One region of the Streptomyces niveiscabiei genome, then DNA from elsewhere that is predicted to be linked to it. Evidence: riboswitches for the same ligand, from Rfam matches in the RefSeq annotation. Region 1 holds a riboswitch; the other holds the start of a gene.
What was found. A riboswitch is a leader RNA that binds a small molecule or an ion and turns the genes downstream of it on or off. The one in region 1 is predicted to bind S-adenosylmethionine.
Positions count from the first base shown of each region.

Region 1 (15,639 bases):
GGTCTCGTGCGTGAGCACGACCTGCCGGCCGACCTCGCCGAGCATCCCGTACGCCTCCGGGTTGACGACGATCCGGTCGGCGGGCGCACGCCCCCCGGTCTCGCCGGTGGTGACGGCCGCGATCCCCCGGTACGAGTCGACGGACGACCCCAGCAGCCCGGCCATGCCCTCCAGCGAGGCCGGCACCACGACGACGACCTTCCGCGCCCAGCCGGTCCCCCAGGCGTCGGACACGGCGGGCACGGCCCGGTCGGCGAGATCGGCGAAGCTCCGCAGCCGGTCGCCGGACTCCCCCACCCCCAGCACCAGACTGTGCGTCCCCCGCACGACACTCACCCGCCCCTGGTCCCACAGCTGCTCCCCGGCCCCGTCCCCCGGTCCCTCCGACACCACCGACCACACACCCCCCGCGTCCCGCCCCAGCCGCACCACCCGCTCGGCGACGACAGGCACGGAGTCGTACCCCTGGACCCGATAACTGAGCTGCACATCGGCGGTGGCCCGATCCCCGGCGGCGTCGACGGACCCCAGCCGGTACGACCACTGCGCGAACGGAACGTCGTACGTGTTCCCCTCCCGCCCCAGCACCACGGAGGCCCGCCGATCAAGAGCGGCCTGCACCTCGGCCCGAGTGGAACTCCCCCCACCGCCGCCGCTGCATCCCACCGCAAGCAGACACAGGGCTATCGCCCCCGACCACAGCACCCGCCTCGCACCAGCCATCGGAACGATCGTACGGGCGACGGCAAGAAGGCGAATCCGCAGGGCCTACGGCCTGGTGACCGAGGACACCGGCATCATCCCCACCGGGTCGTACCGGACCGGCGCGCCCGGATACGGCGCGTGGATCACCTGGCCGTTCCCGACGTACATGCCCACATGGCTCGCGTCGGACCGATAGGTCACGATGTCCCCCGGCTGGGCCTGCGACAGCGGCACCCGCCGCCCGGCATGGGCCTGTGCCTGGGAGGTCCGCGGCAGCGAGACGCCCGCCTGGCCGTAGGACCACTGCATGAGCCCGGAGCAGTCGAACCCGGAGGGCCCGCTGGCCCCCCACACGTAGGGCCGCCCCAGCGCGGAGCGCGCCGCCGCCACCGCCGCCGCGGCACGGGCCGAGGACGCCTGGCCGCCGCCGAGGAAGGGCATGTCCTCGCGGCCGGACCGGGAGACACGGTCGTAGTCGGCGCGTTCGGACGGCGAGAGGGCGTTCAGCAGCTCCCGGGCCCGCGCGAGCTTCCGTTCGACCGTCCGTTTGTGGGACGCGACGGCCCTGCGGCTCTTCTCCAGCTCCCCGAGCTTCCCGGCCGCCTCGGCCCGCTCCTGGGCCAGCTCCCGCATGGCGAACTGGAGTTCACGCAGCTGCCCGGCCTGGTGGACGGTGAGCCGGTCGAGGGTGGCGGCCTTGTCGAGGTACTCGTCGGGATCGTCGGAGAAGAGGAGCGCGATGGAGGGATCGAGCCCACCGGCCCGGTACTGCGCCCCGGCGAGCGCGCCGAGCCGCTCCCGCATGGAGTTGATCCGCTCCTGCTGCCTGGCGATGGCGTCCTGCGCGCCGCTGACCTCGTGACGCAGCCGGTCGGCCCGCTCGTCGGCCTTGTTGTACGCCTCGGTGGCCTGCTCGGCCTCGGTGTACAGCCGGTCGACCTCGGCCCGGGTGTCGCCGGAGGGCGCGGCGTGGGCGGCGGGGACCACCCCCAGGGCAGCCGCCGCGGCGGACAGCGCGCACAGCGCCGCACCCGCCCCCCTGTTGAACCCGGACGCCGGTGCAACGCTGCGATGGGACCCCACGGGAAGCCGCACTCCTTCCGCTGACGGACGAGGAAACGCGGCAGACAGTAGCCCCGGGGGAAGGGGGTGCTCAAAGACCCGGACCGGACACGGACGGTGACGTCCCGGCCCAGACGCAGGTCATGGCCGGGACGGACGGTCAGCGAGGAGGCCGGGAATCCACTCGTTCGGGGGGCTGTGCGTCGGGGTGTGTCGCACGGCTCGCGGCGTCAGATGCGGACGCCGAACATGAACGGCCCGCCGATGGTGCTCATCGACTCGTACCGTACGACGGTCCCGGTGCGCGGCGCGTGGATGACGGTGTCGTTGCCCGCGTACAGCGCGACGTGGTGGAGGTCGTTGAAGAAGATCACGAGGTCGCCGACGCGCAGGTCGTTGACGTTGTAGATCCGGGTCCCGGCGTTGGCCTGGGACTCGGAGGTGCGCGGGATGGTGACGCCGGCCTGCGCGTAGGCCCAGGAGGTGAGCCCGGAGCAGTCGAACGTGGCCATACCGGCCGTGCCGAAGCTGTACGGCTTGCCGAGCTGGGACTGCGCGGCGGCGAACGCGGCGGCGGCGCGGCCGGACCCGGCGGGGACGTTCCCGAGGTCGACGCGCTCACCGGCGTCCCGGCTGGCGCGGGTCTCCTGCTCGTTCAGCGCGGCCTTCTCGGCGGCGGTGAGGGAGTTGAGGAGCTTCTGCGCGTCGGAGAGCTTGCCCTGCACCTCGCGCTTCTTCTTGGCGAGCTGGGCGCGGGTCGAGGAGAGGTCGGCGAGCTTCTCGGAGGCTTCGGCGCGCTGCTGGGCGAGCTGGCGCTGCTTCTCCTGGATCTTCTTCAGCGCCTCGACCTGCTGGGCGCTGAGCTGGTCCTGGGTGGAGGCGCGGTCCAGGAAGCTGTCCGGGTCGGAGGAGAGGAAGAGCTGGACGGAGGCGTCGATGTTCCCCGTGCGGTACTGGGCGGCAGCCGCCAGGCCTATGGAGTCGCGCAGCTTGTTCAGCTCGTCCTGGCCACGGGCGACGTTGTCCTGGATGGTGGAGATCTCCTTCTGGAGCTTCCCCGCCTTCTCCTCGGCGCCGTTCATGGCCTCGGTGGCCTGCTCGGCCTCCTCGTAGAGCTTGTCGACCTTCGACTTGACCTCGTCCTTCGTCGGCTTCTCGCTCGGTGCCGCGTTCGCGGAGTTGGCGCTGAGGGCGACGGCCGCGGCAGCCGCGGTGGTCAGCAGCGTCACGCGGGTGCGGGACGGCGGCTTGGGTCGACGGTGGGACGCCACGGAGACGGGCTCCTTCTCTCGCGCGGAGGTTCGAACCGTGACCCTAGTGACACAAGTGTGATCAGTTCAAATCCCGTGGCGTAAAAAAGCGGTCGCGCAACGCATAATTTGCCTTCAACCAACAAGCAGTGACGCCGACTTGACCCTGCGTACAGGCAGCGGGCTCAGGACAGCCGCTTCAGCAGCATCGCCGAAGCCACCGGCCGCGCCCCGGCCTTGGCGACGCCGTCGGCCACCTCCCGGTCGGTGGAGGCGACGATGACGGGTCTGCCGGGCGGCTCGGCGCGCACCAGCTGGCGGATGAGTTCGTCGGCGGTGACGCCGGGTTTCGAGAACAGGACGCGGACGCCCCGGGGCGGTGCGAGCAGGACGGGCGCGGCGAGTTCGGCGCCGTCGAAGACGCAGGTCACCTCGGCGCCGGTCTGCGCGGCGAGCGCGGAGAGCTGGCCGAGCAGGCGCAGCCGCTGCTTCTCCAGCGGCATCTGGGGGTAGCCGGTCTTGGTGACGTTGTAGCCGTCGACCACCAGGTGCGCCTGGGGCAGCGCGAGCAGCTGATCGAGAATGGCCGGATCGTGCTCCGACAGGGCGCGCGCGGCGATGTCCTTCGGCGTCATCCGGCCGGGTTCGACGGCGTCGACGGTCTCGGCGGGCCGTACGGAGACGGGGGGCAGGGCGAGTTCGCGGCGCAGGCCCTGGGTGGCTTCGAGGACGGTGTCCAGCAGGAGCCGTACGCGCATGTCCTCGACGCTGCGGCCCTCGCGGGCGGCGCGGCGGCTGGCCTCCAGGGCGGCCTCGACCTCGCCGAGCCGCGCCTTGAGGCGCCGCGTCTCGCTCTCGGCGGCGGAGACCTGGGTGCCCGCCTCGGCGCGTACGGCCTCGATCTCGCCCTGGAGCTTGCGCTGGGCGGCCTCGCCGCGCTTGACGTCGCTGAGGGCGGAGCGCAGCTTGCGGTGCGCGGCCTCCGCCTCCCGCCGGGCGGCGTCGAGTTCCTGGCGCAGGCGCTCGGTCTCGGTCTTGACCTGGCCCTGGGCGTGCGCCAACTCCGCGCGCAGGCGCTCCAGTTCGGCGCGGCTCTCCTCGTCGGCGCGTTCGGCGTCGGCGCGCTGGGCCTCCTCGCCGGCGGCGGTGACGAGCTTGACCCAGCCGGTGGGGCGCAGCACGTAGGCCGCCGCCGCCACGTCCAGCGGGTCGGCGGCCGGGGGCGGCGAACCGGAGTCGAGGGCGCCGGTGAGTTCCGGCTGGGCCTCTCTGAGCTTCTCCCCGATGCGCTGGCGGAACAGCGCGTCGGTCTCCAGCGCTGAGGCCATCGCGTTGCCGGCGAACTTGGTCCGGCGGTTCGGCGCGAACCGGGCGTACTGCCGCAGCTGTGCGGGCAGTTCGCCGAGGGTCAGGCCGCCGAAGCCGTCCGACACGATCTGCACGACCCTGCGGCGCACCCCGTCGGGCAGGGGGCGGTCGAGCACCTCGGCGGCGCCGTCGCCCGGCTCGCCCGTGGTCTCCGCCATCCGTCACACCCCACTTGCCGTGCGGGGCCGCTCCCTCTCAGGAGTCGGCGCCCGGCCTGTCCACGAGTTCCACCGAATCGACTGCGTTGCACCAGCGGCAGCGCACCGACTCGATGGTCTCACTGACCACCTCGCGCTCCTCGACCTTCGGCTCTCCGGCCAGGTCGAGGTGGACGTACTCGACGACCTTCGAGGAACGGGTCACGTCGAACCGGGTGAGGTTTCCGCAGAGGGTGCAGCGCCACCGGGTGGTGGCGGTCGGCAGGGTAACCGGCATCGGAACCGTCCGCTCCTTTTCTGGGCCGTGCGCCGGGGGCGTGCCCCGGTGCGTGTGGCCGTAACCCTACGGCCTGGCGGGGACCCGCCGCCCGCCTGTCCGCGACGGCGAGGCGATATGGGCCGTTGTATCCGGTTGCGTCATGCTCTGTAGCCATGATCGACAGGTGGCGACCCGCCGCACCGGTGACGTACGGGCTGATCGCGCTGTGCTGCGCCGTCTTCGTCCTCGGGCCCGCGTCGGGGCTGAATCCCTCGTACGGCTCCGGCGAGGCGCTCGTCGCGGCGCAGCGGGCGTACTACCACCGCTGGGGGGTCGTGCCCGCCGACCTCTTCGAGGGGTCGGCGCGGGCCGCGCTCACCCCGCTGACCGCCCTGTTCGTGCACGGCGGCTGGGTCCATCTGCTCGGCAACATGCTCTTCCTCTACGTCTTCGGGGCGATGACCGAGGAACGCATGGGGCGCGTGGAGTTCACCCTCTTCTACACCGGCTGCGGCTGCCTCGCCCTCCTGGGGTACGCGGCTGCCCACGCCGGCTCCGCACAGTCCCTCGTGGGGGCGTCCGGAGCGATCTCGGCCGTCCTCGGGGCCTTCCTCTACCTCTTCCCCCGGGCGCGCGTCACCAGTCTCCTGCCGTTCCTCTTCTTCCTCCCCCTGCGCTTCCCCGCCTGGCTGGTCCTCCCCTTCTGGGCGGCCCTCCAGTGGCTCGCCGCGAACCACGCCTCCGACGGCCCCGGCGTCGCCTACCTCGCCCACGTCGTCGGCTTCACGCTGGGGTTCCTGTACGCGTGGGCGCGATTCACCCGTACGACTACAGTTGGGGCCGCCTCTGTACCCGCCCCCGAGGGAGAGAACCAGCCGTGATCACCGCGATCGTCCTGATCAAGACCAGCGTGGACCGGATTCCGGAGATCGCCGAGGAGATCGCCTCCCTGGAGAGCGTCAGCGAGGTGTTCTCGGTGACCGGGACGTACGACCTCGTCGCGATGGTCCGGGTGCGGGAGCACGAGGACCTGGCCGACGTCATCCCCGGCCGGATCAGCAAGATCCCCGGCGTGGAGGCGACGGACACGCACGTCGCGTTCCGCACGTACTCCCAGCACGACCTGGAGGCCGCGTTCGCGATCGGCCTCGACTCGTAATCAGGCGTTGGCCGGCACGCAGCGGCCGTTCTCCGTGCGGTACGTCAACTTCGCGCCCAGCGTCACCAGTTCGCGTACCGCCTTGACGAAGCGGTCCACGTGCTCGTCGGGCGTGCCCGCGCCGAAGCTCACCCGGATCGCGTTCAGGGACGTCGCCTCGCCGCACTCCCCCGCCCGCGTCGCCGTCGCGCCCAGCAGGTGGTTGACGAGGGGGTGCGCGCAGAACAGGCCGTCGCGCACGCCGATGCCGTACTCCGCGGAGAGGGCGGCGGCGAAGTGGGAGCTGTTCCAGCCGTCGACCACGAAGGAGAGGACGCCCACGCGGGGGGCGTCGTCGCCGAAGAGGGACAGGACGCGGACCTGGGGGACGTCCGCGAGGCCCGCGCGGACCTTGGCGATCAGGTGGCGCTCACGGGCGACGAGGTTGCCGAAGCCCTCCTCCGTCAGCGCCTTGCACGCGGACGCGATGGCGTAGGCGCCGATCACGTTCGGTGAGCCGGCCTCGTGGCGGGCCGCGTTCTCGTGCCACTCCACCTCGACCGAGCCGTCCGCCGCGCGGCTCACCCTGCGGCTGGCGCCGCCGCCCGCGAGGTACGGCTCCGCCGCGCGCAGCCAGTCCGTACGGCCCGCGAGGACGCCCGCGCCGAACGGGGCGTACAGCTTGTGGCCGGAGAACGCGACCCAGTCGACGTCCAGGTCCTTCACCGACACCGGGTGGTGCGGGGCGAGCTGCGCCGCGTCCAGGACGATCCGCGCGCCGTGCGCGTGCGCCGTCGCCGTCAGCTCACGGACCGGCCACAGCTCGCCGGTGACGTTCGAGGCGCCGGTCACGCAGACGAGGGCGGGCGCCGAGGTGTCCCGCGCGGCGAGGGCCCGGCCGAGCGTCGCCACCGCGTCCTCGGGGGTGCGGGGGGCGTCCAGGTACTTCACGTCCCGGTGCTGCCAGGGGAGCAGCGACGCGTGGTGCTCCGTCTCGAAGACGTACACCTGGCAGTTCGCGGGGACCGCGCGGGCCAGCAGGTTCAGGGAGTCCGTCGTCGAGCGCGTGAAGACCAGCTCGTCGTCCTCGCGGCAGTCCAGGAACTCCGCGACCGTCCTGCGCGCGGCCTCGAAGAGGTCCGTGGAGAGCTGGGAGAGGTAGCCGGCGCCCCGGTGGACACTGCCGTAGTACGGGGCGTACGCGGCGACGTCGTCCCACACACGCTGAAGCGCCGGGGCGCTGGCCGCGTAGTCGAGGGCCGCGTACGTGACCTCGCCGCCGGTGACCAGGGGGACGGTGACGTCTCGGCCCAGGACGTCCAGGGGGGCGCAGACGGGCTGAACGGGGGCAAGGGTGACGGACACTGCACAACTCCTCGACGACCAGGACCCCCGGCGTCAGGAGGGTCCGCGCTTGCCGAGGACCTCGCTGCCCACGGCCTGGTCTTCACCCGGGGCACCCCGCCACGGACGGAGGGTTGCCGGACAGTCGGCCGGGGCCTCATGACTGTCACTCATGACCTGGTTCAGAAAGTAGATGAAGTGATCGCGGAGGCGCAAGTTCTGTCCGGATCGCGGAACACCTACTCGTTCGTCGCCATCACCCAGCGGTCCAGCGTCCTCTTCGCCGACCCCGAGTCGATCGACTCCGCCGCCTTCGCCATGCCGTCCCGGAGCTGGCCGGCGAGGGTGCCCGTGCCCGGGTTGAGGGCCACCAGAGCCGCCGCCGAGTTGAGAAGGACCGCGTCCCGGACGGGGCCCTGCTCGCCGTTCAGCAGGTTGCGGGCCACCTCGGCGTTGTACGAGGGGTCGCCGCCCCGCAGGGCCTCGATGGGGACCAGGTCGATGCCCACGTCCCGGGGGTCGAAGGTTTCCTCCGTGACCTTGCCGTCGCGGACCACCCAGACCCGGGACGTCGCCGTGGTCGTCAGTTCGTCCAGGCCGTCGTCCCCCCGGAAGACCAGGGAGGAGTTGCCCCGGTCCGCCAGGACGCCCGCGATCATGGGGGCCATGCGGGGGTCGGCCACGCCCACCGCCTGGGACTTCACGCGCGCCGGGTTCGTGAGGGGGCCGAGCGCGTTGAAGACCGTGCGGATGCCCAACTGCCCGCGCGCGGCGGCGACATGACGCAGCGCCGGGTGGAACTTGACGGCGAAGCAGAACGTGATGCCCGCCAGCTCGGCGACCTCCGCGACCCGCTTGGGCGTCAGCTCCAGGTTGACGCCGAGCTTCTCCAGGACGTCCGAGGCGCCCGACGACGAGGACGCCGCCCTGTTGCCGTGCTTGACGACCTTCGCGCCCGTGCCGGCGACGACCAGCGCCGACATCGTCGAGATGTTGACCGTCTTCGCGCCGTCCCCGCCGGTCCCGACGATGTCGACCGTACGGCCGGACACCTCGATCGTGTTGGCGTGCTCGTACATCGCCCGCACGACCCCGGTGATCTCCTCGACCGTCTCCCCCTTGGCCCGCAACGCCACCACGAACCCGGCGATCTGCGCGTCCGTGGCCTCGCCGCGCATGATGCGGTCCATGGCCCAGGCGGTCGCGTCGGCGCTCTGATCGTGCCCGGAGAGCAGCGCGTTGAGGACGGAGGGCCAGGAACGGCCCGCCGCGGTGTCGCCTCCAGCGGGGGTCACAGCGCTCATGAAGCCGCTCCTGAGAGTCGTAGGGAAAGTCTCTGCACACCCTATCCAGCCACGGGCAGCGCGAAGGCCCCGTCCGGGGTTCGGACGGGGCCTTCTGTGGCGTTACAGCTGACTGGCTGGGATCAGTGGTGGCCGTGGCCGCTCGTGATCTCCTTGTACTCCTCGACGGTCGGCTTGGCGATCTGGCTGTCCTCGCCGTAGTACGACTCGCTGAGCTTGGCGCGGAGCTTCTCCGAGCCCTTGACCTTGCGCTTGACCCCGTTCTCGTCGGTGGTCGCGCCGATCGCGACGGGCTCGTACTGCTCGTGCGCGGTGAGCGTGTGCAGCTGCTCCTGGCTGAGCGGCTCGTGGATCTCGATGAACTCACCGTGCGGGAGCCGCTTGATCGTGCCGGTCTCGCGCCCGTGCAGCACCTTGTCCTTGTCGCGGCGCTGGAGGCCGAGGCAGATCCGCTTGGTGACGATGAACGCGAGGACGGGGAGGACGAAGAAGCCGATCCGGACGAACCAGGTGATCGCGTTGATGGAGAGGTGGAAGTGGGTGGCCCAGAGGTCGTTCCCACCGCCGATCAGCATCACGAAGTACGCGGTCAGCCAGGCCACACCGAACCCGGTGCGGGTCGGGGTGTTGCGCGGCCGGTCCAGGATGTGGTGTTCGCGCTTGTCGCCGGTGACCCAGGCTTCGATGAAGGGGTAGACGGCGATGGCGACGAGCACCAGCGGGAAGATCACGATCGGGATGAACACGCCCAGGACGAGCGTGTGGCCCGCGAAGTTGATCTCCCAGCCCGGCATCACACGGACGAGACCCTCGGCGAAGCCCATGTACCAGTCGGGCTGGGCGCCGGTCGACACCTGGTCGGGCCGGTAGGGGCCGAGCGCCCAGATCGGGTTGATCTGCGCCACGGCCGCGATGACCGCGATGACACCGAAGACCAGGAAGAAGAACCCGCCGGCCTTCGCCATGTACACGGGCAGCAGGGGCATGCCGACGACGTTGTTGTTCGTCTTGCCGGGACCCGCGAACTGCGTGTGCTTGTGGTAGAAGACCAGGATCAGGTGGGCCACCATCAGGCCGAGCATGATGCCCGGCAGCAGCAGGATGTGGACCGAGTAGAAGCGGGCCACGAAGTCGCCGCCGGGGAACTCCCCGCCGAAGATGAAGAACGACAGGTACGTGCCGACCACCGGGATCGACAGCAGCACGCCCTCGATGAACCGCACACCGGTACCCGACAGCAGGTCGTCGGGGAGCGAGTAGCCGGTGAAGCCGGTGAACAGCGACAGCACCAGCAGCAGCCAGCCGAACAGCCAGTTGACCTCGCGCGGCTTGCGGAACGCGCCCGTGAAGAAGACGCGCATCATGTGGATCATCATCGCGGCGACGAAGATCAGCGCCGCCCAGTGGTGGATCTGCCGGATGAGCAGACCGCCGCGCACCTCGAACGAGATGTGCATGGTCGAGGCGAACGCCTCACTCATCAGCTGTCCCTGGAGCGGGACGTAACTGCCGTGGTACTCCACCTCGTTCATCGACGGGTGGAAGAACAGCGTCAGGTACACACCCGTGAGGATGATGATGATGAAGCTGTACATGCAGATCTCGCCCAGCATGAACGACCAGTGGTCGGGGAAGATCTTGCGCATGTTGGCCTTGGCAAGGGAGTAGATCCCGAGCCGGCCGTCGGCCCAGTCGGCGACGCGCTCGCCGGCCGGTGCCTTCCCGCGTTCGCGGGACTCCTCTTTGGTGGTCGTGGTGCTCATCCGCGCTCCCAGAACGAAGGACCGACGGGCTCGTCGAAGTCGCCGAGCGCTTCAAGGTAGCCCTCGTCGTTGACGCCGATGCGCAGCTGCGGCAGGGCGTGGCCGGCGGGGCCGAAGATCACCCGGGCGCCGTCGGAGAGGTCGAAGGTGGACTGGTGGCAGGGGCAGAGCGCGTGGTGCGTCTGCTGCTCGTACAGCGAGATCGGGCAGCCGACGTGGGTGCAGATCTTCGAGTAGGCCACGATGCCGTCGTGCGACCACTCGAGCTCGCGCTTGTCCTTGATGTTCTCCGGCTGGATCCGGATGATCATCAGGGCCGCCTTGGCGATCTCCGTCTGGAACTCGTGGTCGTGCTCCTCCAGGCCCTCGGGCTTGGCGAAGGTCAGCGACCCGACCGCGACGTCCTCGGGGCGCAGCGGCTCGTTCGTGTTCATGTTGACGAGCAGCTTGCCCTTGGCCCACAGCGTGGTGCGCAGCTTGGTGCCGGGCAGCGGGCCGAGGTCGCGCAGCAGGACGACGCCGGAGAGCGGGAACATGGCCAGCGCGCCGAACATCGTGTTGCGGATCAGCTTGCGGCGGCCGAGCGCGGACTCCTTGGCGCCCTGCTTGAAGTCGGCCAGGACCTTGGCCTTGACCTCGGGGGACGCCTCGATCGGGTGGCGCTCGTCGGCGATCTCCACGTCGGACATCAGGGTGCGGGCCCAGTGGACCGCGCCCGCGCCGATGGAGAACAGCGCGACGCCGAGGGTCAGGCCCAGCGCGAAGTTCAGCGCGTTGAGGTGACCGATCGGGAAGACGTAGATCGACTTGTCGTGCGGGATCGCCACGTACGAGGCGATGAAGGCGACGGTCGCCAGCATCGAGACCGTGAACAGCAGGGCGACCGTGCGCTCGGAGCGCTTGGCGGCCCGCTCGTCGATGTCCTGGATGCGGTGCTCGTGGGGCGGGAGACCGGGGTCGGCGAACGGGTTCTGCTCGTCCGCGACGCCTACCGCGCCGTGCGCGTGATCCTGCTCTGCCGGCAGGTTCTCTTCTGGAATGTCTTGGCTACTCATGACTTCTTGGCCTTTGCGGTCCGAGCGGCGACCCAGACGGCGACCGCGACGAGCGCGCCGAGGCCGAAGATCCAGGCGAACAGGCCCTCGCTGACCGGGCCGAGGCCGCCCAGCTCCAGGCCGCCGGGGTTCACGGTCTCGTCACCGTTGACCGCGTTCAGGTACGCGATGATGTCCTTCTTGTTCTGCGGCGAGAGCGTCCCGTCGCCGAACGACGGCATGTTCTGCGGGCCGGTCTGCATGGCCTCGTAGATGTGCTTCGGGTCCACGCCCTCCAGCGTCGGCGCGAACTTGCCCTTCGTCAGGGCGCCGCCCTTGCCGGTGAAGTTGTGGCACTGCGCGCAGTTGGTGCGGAAGAGTTCGCCGCCCTTGGCGATGTCGGCGCCGTCGGGGCCGTACTCCGCCTTCGTCGGGACGGTCGGGCCCGCGCCCAGGGAGGAGATGTACGCGGCGAGCTGGTCGATCTGCGCCTGCGTGTAGATGACCTTCTTGCGGGGCACCTGCGCGCCCTGGGAGGTCGCGGCCGGCATACGGCCCGTGCCGACCTGGAAGTCGACGGCGGCGGAGCCCACGCCGACCAGGCTCGGACCGTCCGAGGAGCCCTGACCGCCGGTGCCGTGGCAGCTGGCGCAGCCGACGGCATAGAGCTTCTTCCCCTCCTCAATGGTGAGGGACTGGGCGGTTTCGTCGGCCTTCGCCCTGTCTGCGGGCGCGAACACGGCGTACAGCCCCCCCGTGCACGCCAGCGCGAGGAGTAGGACGACGAGCGCCGCCATGGGATGGCGTCGTCGTGCGGAGAGCTTTTTCACGGATTACCCCGGTGTCAGGATCTTCGGTGTCGGTGCGTCTGGGATGTGCGTTGCGATAACGCGGGCGGGATGCGGCCCGGCTACTTGATCATGTAGATCGTCGCGAAAAGGCCGATCCAGACGACATCGACGAAGTGCCAGTAGTAGGACACGACGATCGCGGCGGTCGCCTGTTCGTGCGTGAACTTCTTGGCCGCGTAGGTACGGCCGAGTACGAAGAGGAAGGCGATCAGGCCGCCCGTCACGTGCATACCGTGGAAGCCGGTGGTCAGGTAGAACACCGAGCCGTAGGGGTCCGAGGAGAGCGAGAGGCCCTCGTGCTTGACCAGCTCGGTGTACTCGTAGATCTGGCCGCCGATGAAGATCGCGCCCATCACGAACGTGATGATGAACCAGCCCCGGAGCTTCTTCACGTCACCGCGCTCCGCGGCGAAGACGCCGAGCTGGCAGGTGAGGGAGGAGAGCACCAGGATGGTGGTGTTCGTCGCCGAGAACGGGAAGTTCAGGGCTGACGCCATCTCCTTCCAGTGATCCGGACCGGTCACCGATCGGAGGGTGAAGTACATCGCGAAGAGGGCCGCGAAGAACATCAGCTCGGATGCCAACCAGATGATGGTTCCGACGCTGGTGAGGTTCGGCCGGTTGACCGACGGGTGCGCGTGCCCGGTTTCTGCTGTCGTTGCTGTCGCCACGACCGACATTATGTCGGTCGCTTATCCCGCCCTCACTCCGGGGGGTGCCGTTCGGAGTGTCACCGCCCGCCGAACCGGTGTTGACGTGGTGTTCAGCGGGGCGTATCGGGGAGTAGCATCCGGCCGGATGGGCCTTTCCGTACGACGCCAATGTCGCCGAAGTCACGGAGGAACGATGCAGCCGACCGCCACGGTGCTGGTCTACAGCGACGACGCGAACACGCGGGAGCAGGTGAGGCTGGCGACCGGCCGCCGGCCCGCGCCTGACACTCCGTTGGTGAGCTTTGTGGAGTGTGCGACGGCTCCGGCGGTTGTGCGGGAGTTGGACAAGGGCGGCATCGACGTCGTGATCCTCGACGGTGAGGCCGCGCCCATGGGGGGCATGGGGCTGTGCCGTCAGTTGAAGGACGAGGTCTTCAACTGCCCGCCGGTGCTGGTGCTGATGGGGCGGCCCCAGGACGCGTGGCTGGCCACGTGGAGCCGTGCGGACGGGGCTGTGACGCTTCCGGTGGAGCCGGTGGAGTTCGCGGGGGCGCTGGCGTCTCTGCTGCGGCAGGGGCGGCTTCAGAGCGCCTGAGGGGGCGGGGGGTTCTGTGGGTGCGCGAGTGCCGGTCGTGTGTGGTTGCTCGCGCCCTGCGGCGGAGCCGCTAATAGACACAGCCCCGCGCCCCTAGGTACGTCACACCATCGTCGGCTGCAATCTTGACGTGTCCCCCTGTGGGCCCTTCTTCGTCGTCAACGCGCTTCCCTCCTGCCACTTCTTCCAGGTGACGTTCCAGTCGCCGAAGCCGTTGCCGAAGGGTTCCATGTCGTCGCCGTAGCTGTTGATGACCTTGACCACGTCGCCCTCGCGGACGTTCTCGTAGAACCAGGCGGCGTTGCCGGTGCTCATGCCGGTGCAGCCGTGGGAGACGTTGGCGGAGCCCTGGGAGTCGACGGACCAGGGGGCGGCGTGGACGTATTCGCCGGACCAGGTGACGCGGGTGGCGTAGTAGACGGAGAGGTCGTAGGACTCGGAGGAGCCGGCGGAGATGCCGACCGTCGTGCCGCGCATGCGGACGTTGTACTCCTTGCCGAGGACGACCTTGACGCCGTTTCGGGTCTCGAAGCCGGGCTTGCCGGTGGTGACGGGGATGGAGTTGATCTCCTCGCCGTTCTTGTAGACGGTCATCCAGTGGGACGACGCGTCGGTGACGGCCACGACCTTGTCGCCGATCTTCAGGTTCAGGTCCGGTGTCTTCGCGCCCCAGAGCCGGTCGCCGATCTTGATGCCGTCGAGGTGGCTGTGGACGCGGATGCGGGCCTGGGCGGGCCAGTAGTCCTTGGGGCGGTAGTGGAGTTCCTTGGAGTCGACCCAGTGCCAGGCGCCCGGCACGGAGGGCGTGGAGTCGACCTTGAGGGCCCGCTCGACGACAGCGCGCTGCGCGGGGTCCTTGACGGGCCGGCTGAGCGTGGCGGTGATGGGCTGGCCGACGCCGTACGTACCGGCGTCGGGGCCGAAGGTGACCTCCAGGCGCTTCTTGGAGACCGGCGCCCCTGTGTCGAAGGTGAGGACGCGGCGGCCGGGCGCCCCGTCGTCGTCCTCGGTGCTCACGCGGACCGTGTAGTGGGCGTTCGCGGCCAGCGGCTCCGTGGAGTGCCACCGGCGCCCGTCGGCGGCGAGTTCGCCCGCGACGAAGCGTCCTGTGGCGTCGACGGCGGTGACGTCCGTGAGGGGCCCCTCGGAGTCCTTGACGGTGATCTCCAGCGGCTTGTCGGGGTCGGCCTTGCGCCCGTCGCCGGGGAGCCCGGCGAACACGACCTGGCCGGTCGCGTCGTACGGCCGTGAGGCGAGCGGGTGTCCGCCGCCCGAGCCGCAGGCGGCGGCGCCCGCGACCAGAGCGCTGACCAGCAGGGCGCAGCGGACGACTGTGGCGGGGCGGGGCGTCGTACGGTTCGGGTGGGTCATGGCTTCACGCTAGGAACGGCACGCCGACCCTGCGCGCCGAGTCACTCGTACGAGCTACCCGGTGTGCGGCGAAAGCGTGAGGCCGGACGCTCCTGACGGAGTGTCCGGCCTCGACGGCACAGCGGTGGTGCTACTGCGTGCGGTTCTCACCGCGGTAGTACTCGAAGACCCAGCCCCACAGCCCGACGAGGAGCAGCGGCACCGAGAAGTACAGCAGCCACCAGCCGACCGCGACCCCCAGGAAGGCGAGGGCGCCGCCGACGGCCAGGGACAGCGGCTGCCAGCTGTGCGGGCTGAAGAAGCCCAGCTCGCCGGCGTCGTCCGCGACGTCCGCCTCCTTGTTGTCCTGCGCTCCCGTGTCGACCCGCTTGGCCGTGAAGCCGAGGTAGAAGCCGACCATGATGCACAGGCCGAACGCGAGGAAGAGGGCGGTCGTACCGGCCGGCTCCTTCGACCACACGCCATAGACGACCGCCATGGCGAGGACGAAGACGCTCAGCCAGATGAACATCTTGCCTTGGACCTTCACTTGCCGGCCTCCTTGCCGCCCGCGATGGCCCCGGCGTGCGCGTGCTCGAGCTGCTGCTGTTCGAGCGCGACGATCTCCGGGTGGTGCAGGTCGAACGCCGGGGATTCACTGCGGATCCGCGGCAGGGTGAGGAAGTTGTGCCGCGGCGGCGGGCAGGAGGTCGCCCACTCCAGCGAACGGCCGTAGCCCCACGGGTCGTCGACCTCGACCTTCTTGCCGTACTTGGCGGTCTTCCACACGTTGTAGAAGAACGGC
Region 1 is NZ_JARAYJ010000004.1:152,757-168,395, reverse strand. It holds gene PV682_RS07055 (hypothetical protein) at 1-723, opposite strand, end outside; gene PV682_RS07050 (C40 family peptidase) at 769-1,788, opposite strand; gene PV682_RS07045 (C40 family peptidase) at 1,998-3,038, opposite strand; gene PV682_RS07040 (NYN domain-containing protein) at 3,203-4,543, opposite strand; gene PV682_RS07035 (hypothetical protein) at 4,581-4,820, opposite strand; gene PV682_RS07030 (rhomboid family intramembrane serine protease) at 4,976-5,683, shown strand; gene PV682_RS07025 (Lrp/AsnC family transcriptional regulator) at 5,680-5,961, shown strand; gene PV682_RS07020 (aminotransferase class V-fold PLP-dependent enzyme) at 5,962-7,305, opposite strand; SAM riboswitch class IV at 7,346-7,462, opposite strand; gene trpD (anthranilate phosphoribosyltransferase) at 7,524-8,588, opposite strand; gene qcrB (cytochrome bc1 complex cytochrome b subunit) at 8,711-10,351, opposite strand; gene qcrA (cytochrome bc1 complex Rieske iron-sulfur subunit) at 10,348-11,406, opposite strand; gene qcrC (cytochrome bc1 complex diheme cytochrome c subunit) at 11,403-12,215, opposite strand; gene ctaE (aa3-type cytochrome oxidase subunit III) at 12,296-12,916, opposite strand; gene PV682_RS06990 (response regulator) at 13,083-13,484, shown strand; gene PV682_RS06985 (L,D-transpeptidase) at 13,587-14,855, opposite strand; gene PV682_RS06980 (cytochrome c oxidase subunit 4) at 14,986-15,384, opposite strand; gene ctaD (aa3-type cytochrome oxidase subunit I) at 15,381-15,639, opposite strand, start outside.

Region 2 (15,639 bases), on a different contig from region 1:
GCCGGATCAAGTGCCCCCGCGCCAGCCGCAGTTGGGCCGTCCGGTAGATCGCGGCGGACATGCGGCCCAGCGCCTGCCCGTCCTGGTGGCGGTGCTTGCGGACCCCGATGTCGACCTGGGCCAGGGCGTCGAGGCCGACCAGATGCAGGGCGTCGACCAGCATGCCCAGCTCGACCCCGTACCCGACCGGGAACGGGAGTTGTTCGAGGAGGCTCCGCCGGGCCGCGTACTCGCCCCCCAACGGCTGCACGAAACCCGCGAGTTGAGGCCAGTGCAGGTTCAGCAGCGGGCGTGCCATCAGCTCGGTCACCCGCCCGCCCTGCCCCGACGCGCCGGCCAGGGGGCGGTCGTACATGCCCTTCACCAGGTCGACGTCCGGATCGGTCAGCAGCGGGCCCACGATCCCGGAGACGAAGTCGGAGGAGAAGTCGCGCAGGTCCGCGTCGATGAAGCAGACGATGTCGCCGGTGGTGGCGAGGAGGGACCGCCACAGGACCTCACCCTTGCCGGGTAGTGCGGGAATACGCGGGAGGATCGCGTCGCGGTGGACGACGCGGGCGCCCGCCGACGCGGCTACCTCCGCCGTACGGTCGGTGGACCCGGAGTCGACGACCACGAGCTCGTCGACGAGCGGCACCTGGAGCATCAGGTCGTGGCGGATGACCGCGACGATGTCACCGACGGTCGCCTCCTCGTTCAGCGCGGGGAGGACCACGGAGACGGTCAGCCCGGTGGCCCGCTTCGCCGCCATGATCCGGTGCAGGGGGCGATCGGTCACCGACCAGGAGCGGGTGGCCAGCCAGCGCTCGGCTTCTTCCAGCACAGTCAGCGGCTCCTCACTGTCACGGTCACACTGCCGCGTGTGATCCATCTCGCGCCTCGGACGACTATCTCAACTGTCGTGGCCTTCGGTTACAGTCTTGAACAACGCTGGTGACCATCGCATGTCGGGGGCGCCTGGCGGACAGCTCCACTCATAACTTCATACCGCTCATCCAGAGGGGCAGAGGGATACGGCCCGATGAAGCCCCGGCAACCCTCCAGCCGGTCTCGTGCGTGATCACGCCGCGAGGCTCCCGGCTAGGGAAGGTGCCAAATCCGTCTCACGGCGAGATGCGTCGTGAGGAAGATGAGGAGAAAGGGCCTCGCCTCCATGGCTGTGCAAACCGTCGCGACCACCACGCCGACCGCCGACAACGCCGCTCCCGCCGTCGACCTCGGTCCCGCAGCGGCGCTGAGCTGCCGCGAGTGCGGCCACCGCGTCCCCCTCGGCCCCTCCTTCGCCTGCGAGGAGTGTTTCGGGCCGCTGGAGATCGCGTACGACTTCGATGGGTATGACACCGAAGAGCTGCGAGCCCGCATCGCCGCGGGCCCCGCGAACATCTGGCGCTACGCCCCCCTACTCCCCGTACCGGCGGACGTAGCCGACAAGCCGAACATCAACCCCGGCTGGACCAAGCTCGTCCAGGCCGACCGCCTCGCCGCCGAACTCGGCGTCGAGCAGGGCAAGTTGTTCGTCAAGGACGACTCCGGCAACCCGACCCACTCCTTCAAGGACCGCGTCGTCGCCCAGGCGCTCGAAGCGGCGCGCGCCTTCGGCTTCACCACCCTCAGCTGCTCCTCGACCGGCAACCTGGCCGGCGCGGTCGGCGCCGCGGCGGCCCGCGCGGGCCTGCGCTCCTGCGTCTTCATCCCGCACGACCTGGAGCAGGGCAAGATCGTGATGGCCGCCGTCTACGGCGGTGAGCTGGTCGGCATCGAGGGCAACTACGACGACGTCAACCGCTTCTGCTCCGAGCTGATCGGCGACTCGGCGGGCGAGGGCTGGGGCTTCGTCAACGTCAACCTGCGGCCGTACTACGCCGAGGGCTCCAAGACGCTGGCGTACGAGATCTGCGAGCAGCTCGGCTGGGAACTTCCGGACCAGCTCGTCGTACCGATCGCCTCCGGGTCGCAGCTCACGAAGATCGACAAGGGGCTCCAGGAGCTGATCAAGCTGGGGCTCGTCGCGGACAAGCCGTACAAGATCTTCGGCGCGCAGGCGGCGGGCTGCTCGCCGGTGTCGGTCGCCTACAAGGCGGGGCACGACGTCGTACGGCCGCAGAAGCCGGACACGATCGCGAAGTCGCTGGCGATCGGGAACCCCGCCGACGGGCCGTACGTGCTGGACATCGCGCGGCGGACCGGGGGTGCCGTCGAGGACGTCACCGACGAGCAGATCGTCGACGCGATCAAGGTGCTGGCGCGGACGGAGGGGATCTTCGCGGAGACCGCCGGGGGCGTGACCGTGGGGGTCACCCGCAAGCTGATCGAGAACGGGTTGCTGGACCCGTCCCTCACGACGGTCGTCCTCAATACGGGTGACGGCCTCAAGACCCTTGACGCGGTCGCCGGTACGGGGCTCACCGCCACCATCCGCCCGACCCTGGACTCCTTCCGAGAGGCTGGCCTCGCATGAGCGTGACCGTTCGTATCCCGACCATCCTGCGTACGTACACCGGTGGACAGGCCGAGGTGGCCGCCGAGGGCGGGACCCTCGGGGAGGTCATCGCGGACCTGGAGAAGAACCACACGGGCATCTCCGCGCGCGTCCTGGACGACCAGGGGAAGCTGCGGCGGTTCGTCAATGTGTACGTCAATGATGACGATGTCCGTTTCGAGCAGGGGCTGGAGACGGCGACTCCCGACGGCGCCGGCGTCTCGATCATTCCGGCGGTCGCCGGGGGCTGAGCGGGGTTTATCCGAGCGGCTTGACCTAATGTCATTACCGCCGGGTAGTAACCGTCAGTAACTCTCATTACCGGCTGTTCATCCCCGCGGCGGAGCCGCTAATAGACGGAGTGCCCCTTCCGCGCAGAAGCGGAGGGGGCAATTCTGTGTGGTTGAACGAGGTAAGGTTGGGGAACCCGCTTCCGCTTGCCGCTTGCACTCCCCGGCGGGAGCCCTTGATTTCTGCCTTACACCCGACAAGAAGTAGCCAAAGTGTGCGCCTCTTGCGTGGCATTTGCGGCATATGTCGGGCCCGACTTGCCCCGAACTCTGGTGAATTCTCACCACATTCCGGATCGTGCGCGTCCAGAATTCTCGTCCGATTGACCTGTTGCAGACGGCAGTTGGACAGATACATTCAGCCGCGGTCGACGCGTTCCGGCGCACGCCCCCAATACGGCAGGGGGGTGAGGTCTGACCCGGACCCACGAAGTGTGGGTCCGCGCAAGGGCCAGTAATAGGGGAGTTAGGCATGGCTCAGGGCACCGTCAAGTGGTTCAACGCGGAGAAGGGGTACGGCTTCATCGCGGTCGACGGTGGTGCGGACGTCTTCGTCCACTACAGCGCCATTCAGATGGACGGCTACCGCACCCTCGAAGAGGGCCAGCGAGTCGAGTTCGAGATCTCGCAGGGTCAGAAAGGCCCGCAGGCCGACATGGTTCGCGTCACCGCCTGAACATTCAGCAAGAGGCCCGCACCTGTCCAGGGTGCGGGCCTCTTGTCGTACCCCCTACCCCCCGTACCCCCGCCCTCCACCCGTACGGCCTTGCACTCTCGGGGGTCGAGTGCTAATCATTGGCGTTAGCACTCTCCCCGTGAGAGTGACAACGAAGGACCGAGTCGGTGAGGTCCACGGTGCGGGCGGGGCAAGGAACCGTCAGACCGCGGGGCCGTCCGTCGCGGGCGCGGGCGCGGTCCACTGCGGTACTCACCCCCAGTCCTGGAGGGACCACTTCACATGGCCAAGATCATCGCGTTCGACGAGGAGGCGCGGCGCGGCCTTGAGCGCGGTATGAACCAGCTCGCCGACGCCGTCAAGGTCACCCTCGGCCCCAAGGGCCGCAACGTCGTCCTTGAGAAGAAGTGGGGCGCCCCCACGATCACCAACGATGGTGTGTCCATCGCCAAGGAGATCGAGCTGGAGGACCCGTACGAGAAGATCGGCGCCGAGCTGGTCAAGGAAGTCGCGAAGAAGACGGACGACGTCGCCGGTGACGGCACGACGACCGCGACGGTCCTGGCCCAGGCACTGGTCCGCGAGGGCCTCCGCAACGTCGCCGCCGGCGCCAACCCGATGGCTCTGAAGCGCGGCATCGAGAAGGCCGTCGAGGCCGTCTCCGGCGCCCTGCTGGAGCAGGCGAAGGATGTCGAGACCAAGGAGCAGATCGCTTCCACGGCCTCCATCTCCGCCGCCGACACCCAGATCGGCGAGCTCATCGCCGAGGCGATGGACAAGGTCGGCAAGGAAGGCGTCATCACGGTCGAGGAGTCGCAGACCTTCGGCCTGGAGCTCGAGCTCACCGAGGGTATGCGCTTCGACAAGGGCTACATCTCGGCGTACTTCGCGACCGACATGGAGCGTATGGAGGCGTCCCTGGACGACCCGTACATCCTGATCGCGAACTCCAAGATCGGCTCCGTCAAGGACCTGCTCCCGCTCCTGGAGAAGGTCATGCAGTCGGGCAAGCCGCTGCTGATCATCGCCGAGGACGTCGAGGGCGAGGCCCTGTCGACCCTGGTCGTCAACAAGATCCGCGGCACGTTCAAGTCCGTCGCCGTCAAGGCGCCCGGCTTCGGCGACCGCCGCAAGGCGATGCTGAACGACATCGCGATCCTCACCGGCGGCGAGGTGATCTCCGAGGAGGTCGGCCTCAAGCTGGAGAACACGACGCTGGACCTCCTGGGCCGCGCCCGCAAGGTCGTCATCACCAAGGACGAGACGACGATCGTCGACGGCGCCGGGTCCTCGGACCAGGTCGCCGGCCGGGTCAACCAGATCCGCGCCGAGATCGAGAACTCCGACTCGGACTACGACCGCGAGAAGCTCCAGGAGCGCCTGGCGAAGCTCGCGGGCGGCGTGGCGGTCATCAAGGCCGGTGCCGCGACCGAGGTCGAGCTCAAGGAGCGCAAGCACCGCATCGAGGACGCCGTGCGCAACGCGAAGGCGGCCGTCGAGGAGGGCATCGTCGCCGGTGGTGGCGTGGCCCTGCTCCAGGCCTCCCAGGTCTTCGAGAAGCTGGAGCTGGAGGGTGACGAGGCGACCGGTGCCGCCGCCGTCAAGCTCGCGCTTGAGGCTCCGCTGAAGCAGATCGCCGTCAACGCCGGCCTCGAAGGCGGCGTCGTGGTGGAGAAGGTCCGCAACCTCACCCCGGGTCACGGCCTCAACGCCGCGACCGGTGAGTACGTCGACCTCGTCGCCGAGGGCATCATCGACCCGGCGAAGGTCACGCGCTCCGCGCTCCAGAACGCGGCCTCCATCGCCGCGCTCTTCCTCACCACCGAGGCCGTCATCGCCGACAAGCCGGAGAAGGCCGCCGCGCCTGCCGGTGGCGGTATGCCGGGCGGTGACATGGACTTCTGATCCGTTGCCCGCGAGGGCTGGATCGGCAGTACTACTGAGGGCGGTACTCCCCAGGTACGGGGGGGTACCGCCCTCGGGCGTTTTCTGGGGGCAGGGTCAGTCGGCGTAGTCCTTGAGTCTGTCGGTATCGAGAGTGACGCCAACTGGGGGAGGGAGCGGGACGGTAGTACCCCAGGGGTAGGAGAGGGAGTGCCGGTAGAGCCCGCTCTCGGGGTTGCTGTACACGACGAGGGTGTTGTCGTCCCGGTCGATCAGCAGATAGACGGGGATACCGGCGGCGGCGTACCCACGAACCTTGTCGACGCGATCACGCTGATGGGTGTCGCGATCGTGGGACGTGACCTCGACGACCAGCAGCACACCGTCGGGGTCGGCCCAGTCGCCGTCGTACGCGATGAAGTGGTCGTGCGGAGCCAGCGCGGCGTCCGCGTAGGCGTGTCCCTTGCGGTAGGCGTCGACCCTCAGGCCCTGCTCCGGATAGAGGAGCAGGTCGGGTCGCATCTTCAGGAACAGTTGGAGGAGCCACAGCACGATGGCCCTGTGCCGCTGGTCCGGCAACGGCTTGACCTTCAGCTTTCCGTCGATGAGTTCGAGCCTGACACCCTCGGGGGACTTACGGGCCAGTTCCTCGAAGTCCTCGACGCTGAGTGGCCCCTCCGCGTGCATCCGGCCGTCCACGAGCACGAGCCGGATGTGCTCCGGCGCGGCGGCGACGAGCTTCGCGAAGTCCTCGGGGGACAGCTGGGGGCTTTCGGTGGGGGTCATGGTCGTGCCTCCTCCCCTCCATCCTGCCCCGGGGTGGTGTCGGCGGACCGTGGGAGCGGTCATGCGGGTTGTCCTTCCGCAGTACTACGGGGGTCAGCCGGAGTAGATCTTGAGGCCCTGGGTGTCGAGGGTGAGGCCGACCGGTGGGGGGAGAGGTACGGGGGTACCCCAGGGGTATGACACGGAGTGGTGGTAGCGGCCGTTCCGGGGGGAGCTGTGGACGGTGAAGGCCGCCGCGTTGCGGTCGATCAGCAGGTAGACGGGGATGCCGGCTTCGGCGTAGTCGACGGGTCGTTCGAGGCGTGCGCGCTGGTTGGTGCGGAGGTCGCGGGAGGTGATCTCGACGACCATCGGGATTCCGGCGGGGTCGGACCAGTTGCCGTGCCCCACGAAGTGGCCGATGGGCGCGAAGGCCCCGTCGGCGACGGCACGCCCCGTGAGCTGAGCCTCCGTCTTGATGCCGACCGCGGAGTACAGACCGTGGCCGGGGCGCAGGGCGAAGAGTTGGCGCAGCAGCGCCATCGACATGCAGGAGTGGTTGCCGTCGCGCGGGGCCTTGAGCTCCAGCTTTCCCCGGCTGTACTCGATCCAGAAGTTCTTCGGTGCCCGGCGCGCCAGTTCCTCGAACTCCTCGACGCCGAGCGGCGTTTCGGTGCGGACCTGGCCGTCGGCGTACACGAGCCGGACGTTCTGCGGGGCGGCTTCGGCCAGTTCCTCGAAGTCCTCCACGGGAGTGTCCGGACGTTCGGCAGGCCCGGAGGTCATCGTGTCCCCACGCGCGGTCGCATCCGGATCGAGGCCCGGAACGTGTCCGCCTGAGAGCGGACATCAAGGGCGTCCAGGTACCCCACAGGTCGTACGGAACTCCCCGTACACCCCTTGCACAATCCCCCCGGCAACGCCTCAGGCTTCCCCGGCACCCCGCACTCGGAGCACTCCAGAAGTCGTACGGGTCTCACGGCCTGCCCCTCAGGTACTACGGGTACTACGGGCCGTACGGGTACCGGCGGCGGCATCTTGTCGACGAGGCGGCGGCGCAGGAGCGCGGCGGGGGAGTGGACGACATGGGGGAGCCCGGCGGTGAGGGCGGTACGGACGGTCTCCGAACCGGCGCCGCGCGCGAACCACTCCTCGACGAGCGGGGCGAGCTGGGCGCACTCGGCGGCGGACAGGAACAGCGAGGGCGCGGTACGGCTGAGCGCGGCGAGGAGGATGACGGCGCGTGAACGGCTGGGCGGCGGCTCGGAGTTGTCCGGCGGTACGTCACCCCGCGTGAACGCGGCCCACCACTCGTCCGCGCGAGCGGTCCGGCTGAAGAACGTCCGGGTGACCCAGAGTTCGGTCCCGGAGGAGGACGTCACCTTCTCCTGCCCCCGCCGCAAGTGTCCGGCCGCCTGAATCCGGTTGAGGGAGGTCCGCAGCGCGCACTGCCCGTAGGTCGTCGTCTTGGCCAGCGTCTTCACGGAGATGTCGGCGCCGTCGGGAAGCCGGTCGAGGTATCCGGCGATGGCGGCGTCGCGGGGGAGGAGGTGATCGAAGTCTGCTTTGCCGCGCGGCTGTTGGCCGGGGGCGGTGCGTTTCCCGTACCCGGGCTTGGCCATCGGGTGCGCGGGCAGGTCGGCAGTACTAAAGTTGGCGTCAGCCATTGGGGCAGCCCTTTGTTTGGGAGGGCGGCTCCTTCGGTCAAACCCCCACAGGTGCTGACAACACCTGTCGGGGGTTGATTTACGTCGGGAGCCTTTGTGTTGTGTTGGCAGCACCGTAGAGCCAACTGACACTCCGTTGCAACCCGAACCCGCAAAGTCAACTGGCGGGGTGGGAGGGTGGGTTGAGACCCACACCCATTCAAAAAAGCAACGGCTCGAAGCTCAGGACTTGAGCCCCGGGGACGCCGGAAGACCCGCAGGCCCACGCACCGGGAACGAGGTGCGTGGGCCTGCGAAGTGGCGTGGTCCGTCAGTGGTGTTGCGTGTTCCGGCGAGCCATGAACTCGGCGGCTGCACCGACCAGAACTGCCAGACTCAGGCCCAGCACACCGGCGTTGACGACCGAGGGCCCCTGCGACCAGGCCCATCCGCAGCCGACCACGAAGGCGACGGCCACCGCGATCCGGCCGGGTACCCCGCTGACGGGAAGCAGCGAACGCTGCCCTGCCGCGCGGCGCCGGTACTTGAGGATGAGGATCACGGCGGCGGCCATCGTCAGGATGACCGGCCCTCCATAGGCGTCCATCGCCCTACCTTTCTGTACGTCCGTGGCGTGCCGGACCTACTTGCAGTATCCGCCCTTGTACTCGTACGGCAGGAAGGTGGGCACCTTCACCTCGACGCATTCGCCGTCGGAGTCGGCGTTCCAGGCCACCCGGGAGATGTTGGCCGCGTTGACGACGCCGTACACGTCGAACGGCGGCGGCGCGGCGGCGAAGAGGACACCCACGAAACCGGCGTTGGCGGCGAGGTGGGAGGTCTCCTTCTTGTTGAAGTAGACGGTGCCGCTGATGATCCCCCAGGTCCACTTGGGGTCGGCGACGACAGGGAACGCGGTGCCGGGTCCCGGGGCGACGGTCTGCGTGACGGTGTCACCGACGACCTCGTACGACGTCGGCACGGCAACGCCGTTCGCGTCCTTCGCCTACGGCGTCTCCAGTCCGCCGAGCACCTTGCCGGTGGCGTCGAAGACCACGAGCCCGCCTTCGGCGGTCGTCCGTACGGTCGCTCCGTCCGGCAGCGTCAGCCGGAACGACTGCTGCCGGGGTGCGTCCGCGTTCTCCAGCGTGAACAGGGCGCGGAAACCGCCGTCGGTGGTGGCCTGCGCGGCTGTGGACACGGCGGCCTCGCGGCCCGCGAAGACGGTCGTACCGCTCGTGCTGGAGGCGCTCTTCGCGTCGGCCGCCGGGAGTGTGAGCGCTATGGTGTCGCCGCTCTTCGTTGCGGTGATCGGCTGGTCGGCGCTGGCCGGGAGGGTGACTTGAGCGCCGTTCGCGCTCAACGTGCCTGTTCCCGTGAGGAGTTCCTGTGTCCCCGTGGCCTTCTCGATCGTCGTCGCCGTCGTCGTGCCGGTGTTCGCCACCGGGTCGGCCATCGCGCCCGGTGCCACGAGCATGGTCAGTGCTGCGGTGCCGGTGGCTATGACGACGTTGCGGATCGTCGATCTGTTTCTTGACCTGCGCAATGCGGTTCCCCCTGCGATGTGTCTGATCTGGTGCCGAGCTGGTCGGCCCGGGGATCTTCACATTGCTGAACGCACGTTCACAAGATCGATCGGCTGCGGTGCGTGGTCGGCGCATCGATATCTTGAGAGGGTCTCGTTGGTGCCCCATTGCCATTAAATGAACGATATCTGGTGAACCTGGCTGTTATGCCACGATTTAAAATGCCCGTGACCAGGGAGAAGTCCAAGATGGCGCCATGGGAAGTGGCTGTCGCGCAGGCCGAGATGTCCGGCCATCTGATCCGCTACACGCAAGCGCCGATCGCGAAGAAGACGCGGGTGCGAGGCGTCCTTCCGGGGGCGGACGGTACGCCGGTTGTCCGGATCGCGGTCGGTCGGCGTAAGGCGGTCGCCGGCGAGTTCCATGCGATGTACGAGATCCCCCTCTTCCGCCAGGACGAGATGCTGAGTCCCTGGGCGGCGGTCGACCTCGTACGGCATGAGGTGGGCGAGGTGAGGTTCCGTTCCAGCGGCCAGGTGGACGACGTGCTGGGTACCCCGCTGGTACGACTCTCGGGTGTCGTACCTGGGAAGGAGCGGTTGGAGGACCGTGCGTACACGCTGCTGACCACCTTGAGCTGCCCGCCCCCGAGCTTCGAGGAACGGGAGAGCGCCGAGTCGTTGTTGGTGGGGTTCGTGTACCAACGTGGGGGCGGGATGCGCCTGTACGTACGCCACCAGGACAACCCGGGTGTCATCGGCTGCGACGTACGCCTTGCGGAGGCGGGACCGGCGGTGATGGCGGAGGTGTTCTCGCGGTCGGGGGAGCGGGAGTTGTGGGGGGAGCCGGAGGGGGATCCGCACTGTGTCGCGGTGCTGGACTTGAGGCATTGAGGAGGGCCGCGCCGTCGGGGGACGGGCGGCCCAACAGGTCGGGCTAGCCCTGCTTGAGGTCTTCGACGAAGGCGGCCCAGGACTGCGCACGGAAGACGAGCGCCGGGCCGGAGGGGTTCTTGGAGTCGCGGACGGGGGTCAAGAGGGGGTAACCGTCGGCGACTTCGAGGCAGTCACCTCCGCTGCCCCCGCTGTACGTCGACTTACGCCAACTGGCGACTTCGAGGCAGTTGCCGCCGCTGCCCCCGCTGTAGCTGGACTTGTACCAGGTAGCGCTGTCCAGCTCGTACTCAGTGCTGTTCCTCATGGGCGTAATCCTCTGCCACCGACTCGATCAGAGCCAACGAATCTTGCGGAGGGAGTGCGCTGGCCACGAGGAGGTTGAACATCAGGGTGTGTCGGGTGACGGTGGCCGGGTCGTCGATCAGGTGGCCCATGCCTGTGGCTTCGATGAAGGAGAGCGGGGGAGCATCCTCGAACTCCATGAGTTTCAGCGGGCCTTCCATCGCTACATGTGCACCGGTGGCGAACGGCAGCACCTGCACGATGATCCTGTGTTTCCGGATCAACTCCGCGATGTGGCGCAGGTTTTGTGCCATGACAGCTGGACTGCCGACCGGCCGTCGAAGCGCGGCCTCGTCCAAGATGGTCCACAACAACGGCGTTGTTGGGTCGTCGAGAATCCGGGCTCGCTCCAATCGCAGGGCCACGTCCTCCTCGATCTCGGCGTCGGACGCGAACGGCTTGAATGCGCGGAACACAGCCGTGGCGTACTCCTTCGTCTGCAACAGGCCAGGGATCAGCGTGGACGCGTACTGCCGGATCTCCGTCGCCTCCGCTTCAGCCTCCACCGCCTCCGCGAAGTGGTCCGGATACTTGGACTTGGCCATCGTCTTGGAGTGCCGCGTGAAGAAGTTCCCCGTCCCCAACTCCTTGTCCAGTAGGGGACCCATCTCGGGGCGGATGCGCCGGATTCCCGCCTCCATCTGACCGACGTACGACCCGCTCACGAACAGAAGCGCACCCAAAGCGGTCTGGCTGTACCCCGCCTGCTCACGCGCGTGCTTCAACTCCTCACCCACCAGCGCCCGGGACGAAGTCGCAGGGTCGAGATCCTTACGTCGGGCCATAGCTTGACTCCCATTCCCACAAGCGGAGTTGTCCTCGCGGCGTCCCTAGCCAGGCTAGAAGAGGCGCCGCCACGCTGTGTGGTGAACCGAAACACTCAGCGTGGAGGAAGTGCGCACATGAAGGAGCTGACCGGGGCCGAAGAGCCCACCCCCACCATCGACGAAGCCTGCACCAGACTGCGGAACGCCCTCGAGGGCGTCGGTATCACCCTGCCCTCCCTCGCCGTCGACCAGGTCTCGGCGACCCACCGCGACCCGGCGTACCACCTGCTGGACCTCGGCCGCTGCAACGTGGACACGGCCACCCGCCTCACCGCGGCCCTGACCCGCGCGGGGGCCCCGACGCGATGACGAAGATCGGCACTTACGTCGTAGACACCCGCTCGAACCGCATCGGCGAGGTCATGGACCACCTGAACGGCCACCTCCAACTCCGCCCGATCGGCGGCGGAGTCGAGTGGGACTGTCACCCGACGGACACGGAACTCCCCACGAGGGAAGCCCTGTTGAGCGAACGCCTCCGCACGCGCAACAAGAACACGCACACCCGGGGCAAGCTGAACCCCTGAACACGGGAAGCCTCAACCAGCCCCGCCCGCAAGCCGGTTCACGGCACAAGGCGGGGCCACCCCTCTGCTCGCCGGCGCCTCAGACCTCGTACTGCCCGACCTCGATGAAGTACCGCAACTCCTCCGGCGTCCCGTCCATCGCCCGCTGCGCCGCCGCGTGGAGCGCGGGGCTGATACCCGGCTTCGCGAGGATGCGCGCGACGGCGACCCGATCGTCCTCGGCCTGCGCGAGGCGATACCCGGTAGCCAGGAAGGCGCGTAGTACTTCCGGCGTATTCACGTCGAGGGCCTTGCCCGCTGCGCGGACGACCGCCTTGCCGGGGTTGTGCCCGAGGATGGTGGAGATCTGGACCCGGTCGTCCTCGGCCTGCGCGAGGCGGTACCCGGTCTTGAGGAAGTTCCGCAGGTCGTCGGCGGTGCCGTCGAGCGCTTTGTTGGCCTCGCGGGCGACGGCCTTGCCACTGATGGGGCTCGCCATGAGACGCAGGACGGCGATGCGGAGTTCGTCCAACGACATGTCGTCCACGGGGACTTCGGTGGACACGGCTGCCGAAGCCGAAGCCGAAGCCGAAGTCGATGCCGATGCCGCCGTCGGCGTCGTCGCGAACGCCGGGGACGCGAAGAGGAGCGTCGGAGTCAGGGCGGCGGTCGTGAGCAGAAGGGTGGCGCGGGTCAGGCGTCTCATGTTGCTGTCTCCCCGTGTAGGCATGTCGCGGGGAGAGCTTCGCACGAGGGACGGGGTTGGTGCATTTCCGATAACGGGCAGTGTCGCGGGGGGAGTTGTTGCCGGTGTGCTTCAGAACGGCGTACCGGGAACACCCCCGTACCCCCCTACCCCTCGTAGTACGACCCCACCGCCGCCTGCCCCGTGTAATTCGCCCCCGCCCCCGGATCCGCCCCCACATACCGGAACGGCAGCTCGACCCCCCGCCCACCCCGCAACGTCAGCCGATGCGCCGAGTACACGAACCCCGCCGCCCGCAACGCCCGCAGCACCGGACGGGACGCCGATGCCCCATCGGGACGCCGTACCGACGCCGGGTCGAAGTGCGCGGCGAACAACCCGCCCGGCGTGAGCCAGGAGGCCGCCCGGACCAGCAGGCCGAGCTGGTCGCCGACGTAGTGGAGACCGTGGACGCAGGTGATGAGGTCGTACCGCAGGGTGGGGGTCCAGGTGGAGACGGACGCGGTCACCTCCTCCATCTGAGGGGGGAGGGTACGACGTACCAGAGGACCGACGAGGTCGACGGCCGTCAGCCGCGCCGCACCCGGCAACCGCGGCGCAGCCGCCCGCATCGCCAGCCCCTCCCCACTGCACAGGTCGAGCCACGCGGGCGCCTCCCCGCACAGCTCGCTCACCGGATCGAAGCCCAGCTCACGGGCGTAGCTGTTCACCCCGGTGAGCCCGCGTTCGCGGTTCATCGTGTTGTTGGCGACGACGGAGGTCGCTTCGAGCGCGGCGGCGGTCGTGAGCAGCTCGGGCATGGGTCAGTACTACGCGATCCCTACCCCTCCGGTACTACGGGGTGTCCGGGATCACAGAACTCTGCCCCGCCGTCCGGAAATGGCGTGGACCACGGCCCGGTTGACGTAGACGTACAAGACGTATGCGTATGCACATACCCACCGGTCAGCCGACCGCTTCGCGAGCGAGGAGCCCTTCCCGTGGCAGCCACCCCCACCCGTGCCTCCGAGATCCTGTCCCGCCCAGTCACCATCAACGGCGTCACCCTCGCGAACCGCATCGCGATGGCCCCGATGACCCGCATGCAGTCCCCCGAGGGCATACCCGGGGAGGACGTGGCCTCGTACTACGCACGTCGTGCTACCGCAGGGGTAGGCCTGATCATCACCGAGGGGACGTACGTCGGTCACGACTCAGCGGGCGAGAGCGACCGCGTACCCCGCTTCCACGGCGAGGAGCAGCTCGCGGGCTGGGCGAAGGTCGCGGACGCCGTCCACGCGGCCGGCGGCCGGATCGTCCCGCAGCTCTGGCACATCGGCATGGTCCGCAAGGCCGGCCAGCCGCCGATCGCGGACGCCCCGCCGGTCGGCCCCTCCGGCCTGCGCGTCGACGGCACCGCCGACGGCCACACCATGACCCAGCGCGACCTGGACGACGTCATCGGCGCGTTCGCGCAGAGCGCCGCCGCCGCCGAACGCCTCGGCTTCGACGGCGTCGAACTCCACGGCGCCCACGGCTACTTGATCGACCAGTTCCTGTGGGGCACGACCAACCGCCGCACCGACGCGTACGGGGGCGACCCGGTCGCCCGTACCAAGTTCGCGGCCGAGATCGTCGCCGCCGTACGCGAGACCGTGTCCCCGGAGTTCCCCGTCATCTTCCGCTTCTCGCAGTGGAAGTACGACAACTACGACGCGCGGCTCGCCGAGACGCCGGAGGAGCTGGAGGCGATCCTCACGCCGCTCGCCGCGGCCGGGGTCGACGCCTTCCACGCGTCGACGCGCCGCTACTGGGAGCCGGAGTTCGACGGCGCCGACCTCAACCTCGCGGGCTGGGCCAAGAAGCTCACCGGCAAGCCGACGATCACCGTCGGTTCCGTCGGCCTCGACAACGAGTTCAGCACGGCGTTCGCCGGCAAGACCTCCGAGGCGAAGGGCATCGACGACCTGCTGGAGCGCTTCGAACGGGACGAGTTCGACGCCGTGGCCGTCGGCCGCGCACTGCTCCAGGACCCGGAGTGGGCGGCGAAGGTCCTCGACGGCCGGTTCGAGGAACTGCGGGCGTTCGACCCGGCTGCGCTCCAGACGCTGAGCTAGCGGTAGGGGGGTAGCACAGGGCCCGTACACCTTCGGGGTGACGGGCCCTTGTCGTACCTGAGACGTCGTACCTGAGGCGTCATACCCGGGGGGTAGTACCTGAGGCGTCGTACCTGAGACCTAATACCGTCGCTCGCACGTCCCCGGACGCTGTCCGGGACATGACGCTGACCTGCCCGGACGCCCACCCCCTGTCCGGGACAGCCGCGAACCGTTGCCTCCCCCCGGCCGGGGCCCGCACGCTCGGTGCCGCAAGGTGTCCGGCCGGGACGGAACCGGCGGACACGTCCAGACCCATGCCAACAGGGGGAACAGATGCGTGTTCGACATGCCTTCGCGGTCGCCGTCGCGGGTTCGGCGATGGCCCTGAGCGGCCTGGCGGTACCCGCCGCGCACGCCGCCCCGTTCACCACCAGAGTCGCCCAGGGAGACGACTACGCCAGATGGGATCTGGGCGACAAGGTGACCGTGTGCGACCGGGAGCGGGACGGCAACGGTGTGTACGTCAGCGTGTGGCTGGTCAACGGCTACGACGAGTTCGGCGACAGCAACGGCTCGGCCGCGCCGTGCAGTTCGCGGACGTACGACTACGGACAGGTGGAGGCCATCCAGGTGTGCGAGGACATCATCGGCCCGATCAACGCGTGCTCGGCGGCCCAGCCCGTCGACGACTGACGGCGGGTTGTGGGCTGTGGGAGAGGGGGAGGGGCACGGGGGTGTCCTCCCCCTCTTTCACCCACACGAGTGAACTCCGGCGGATCGGCCGCTCGCTGGAACTCCCGTTCGAGGCGGACCGTTGGGCGGGGCAGAGGCGGACGGTGGGAGACGAGAGGAGCGAGGGATGGCGGCGGAAGAGGTTCGTACGACGGCCGGTGCGGTCCGGGGCAGGCGCGAGGACGGTCTGACGGTGTTCCGGGGGATCCCCTTCGCCGCGCCACCGGTGGGCCCCGCCCGTTTCCAGGCGCCCACTCCTCCGGAGCCCTGGACGGGCGTGCGGGAG
Region 2 is NZ_JARAYJ010000022.1:20,758-36,396, forward strand. It holds gene PV682_RS26950 (glucosyl-3-phosphoglycerate synthase) at 1-823, opposite strand, end outside; SAM riboswitch class I at 989-1,136, shown strand; gene thrC (threonine synthase) at 1,154-2,458, shown strand; gene PV682_RS26960 (MoaD/ThiS family protein) at 2,455-2,730, shown strand; gene PV682_RS26965 (cold-shock protein) at 3,242-3,445, shown strand; gene groL (chaperonin GroEL) at 3,728-5,350, shown strand; gene PV682_RS26975 (Uma2 family endonuclease) at 5,447-6,115, opposite strand; gene PV682_RS26980 (Uma2 family endonuclease) at 6,209-6,880, opposite strand; gene PV682_RS26985 (hypothetical protein) at 6,877-7,716, opposite strand; gene PV682_RS26990 (MIP/aquaporin family protein) at 8,072-8,347, opposite strand; gene PV682_RS26995 (hypothetical protein) at 8,384-8,722, opposite strand; gene PV682_RS27000 (hypothetical protein) at 8,747-9,286, opposite strand; gene PV682_RS27005 (hypothetical protein) at 9,515-10,159, shown strand; gene PV682_RS27010 (DUF397 domain-containing protein) at 10,203-10,466, opposite strand; gene PV682_RS27015 (helix-turn-helix domain-containing protein) at 10,450-11,289, opposite strand; gene PV682_RS27020 (hypothetical protein) at 11,407-11,640, shown strand; gene PV682_RS27025 (hypothetical protein) at 11,637-11,858, shown strand; gene PV682_RS27030 (ALF repeat-containing protein) at 11,938-12,543, opposite strand; gene PV682_RS27035 (class I SAM-dependent methyltransferase) at 12,690-13,343, opposite strand; gene PV682_RS27040 (NADH:flavin oxidoreductase) at 13,524-14,639, shown strand; gene PV682_RS27045 (hypothetical protein) at 14,955-15,314, shown strand; gene PV682_RS27050 (carboxylesterase/lipase family protein) at 15,481-15,639, shown strand, end outside.
Region 2: it holds a riboswitch for S-adenosylmethionine, as region 1 does, so the genes downstream of both, thrC (threonine synthase) here and PV682_RS07020 (aminotransferase class V-fold PLP-dependent enzyme) in region 1, are expected to answer to the same signal.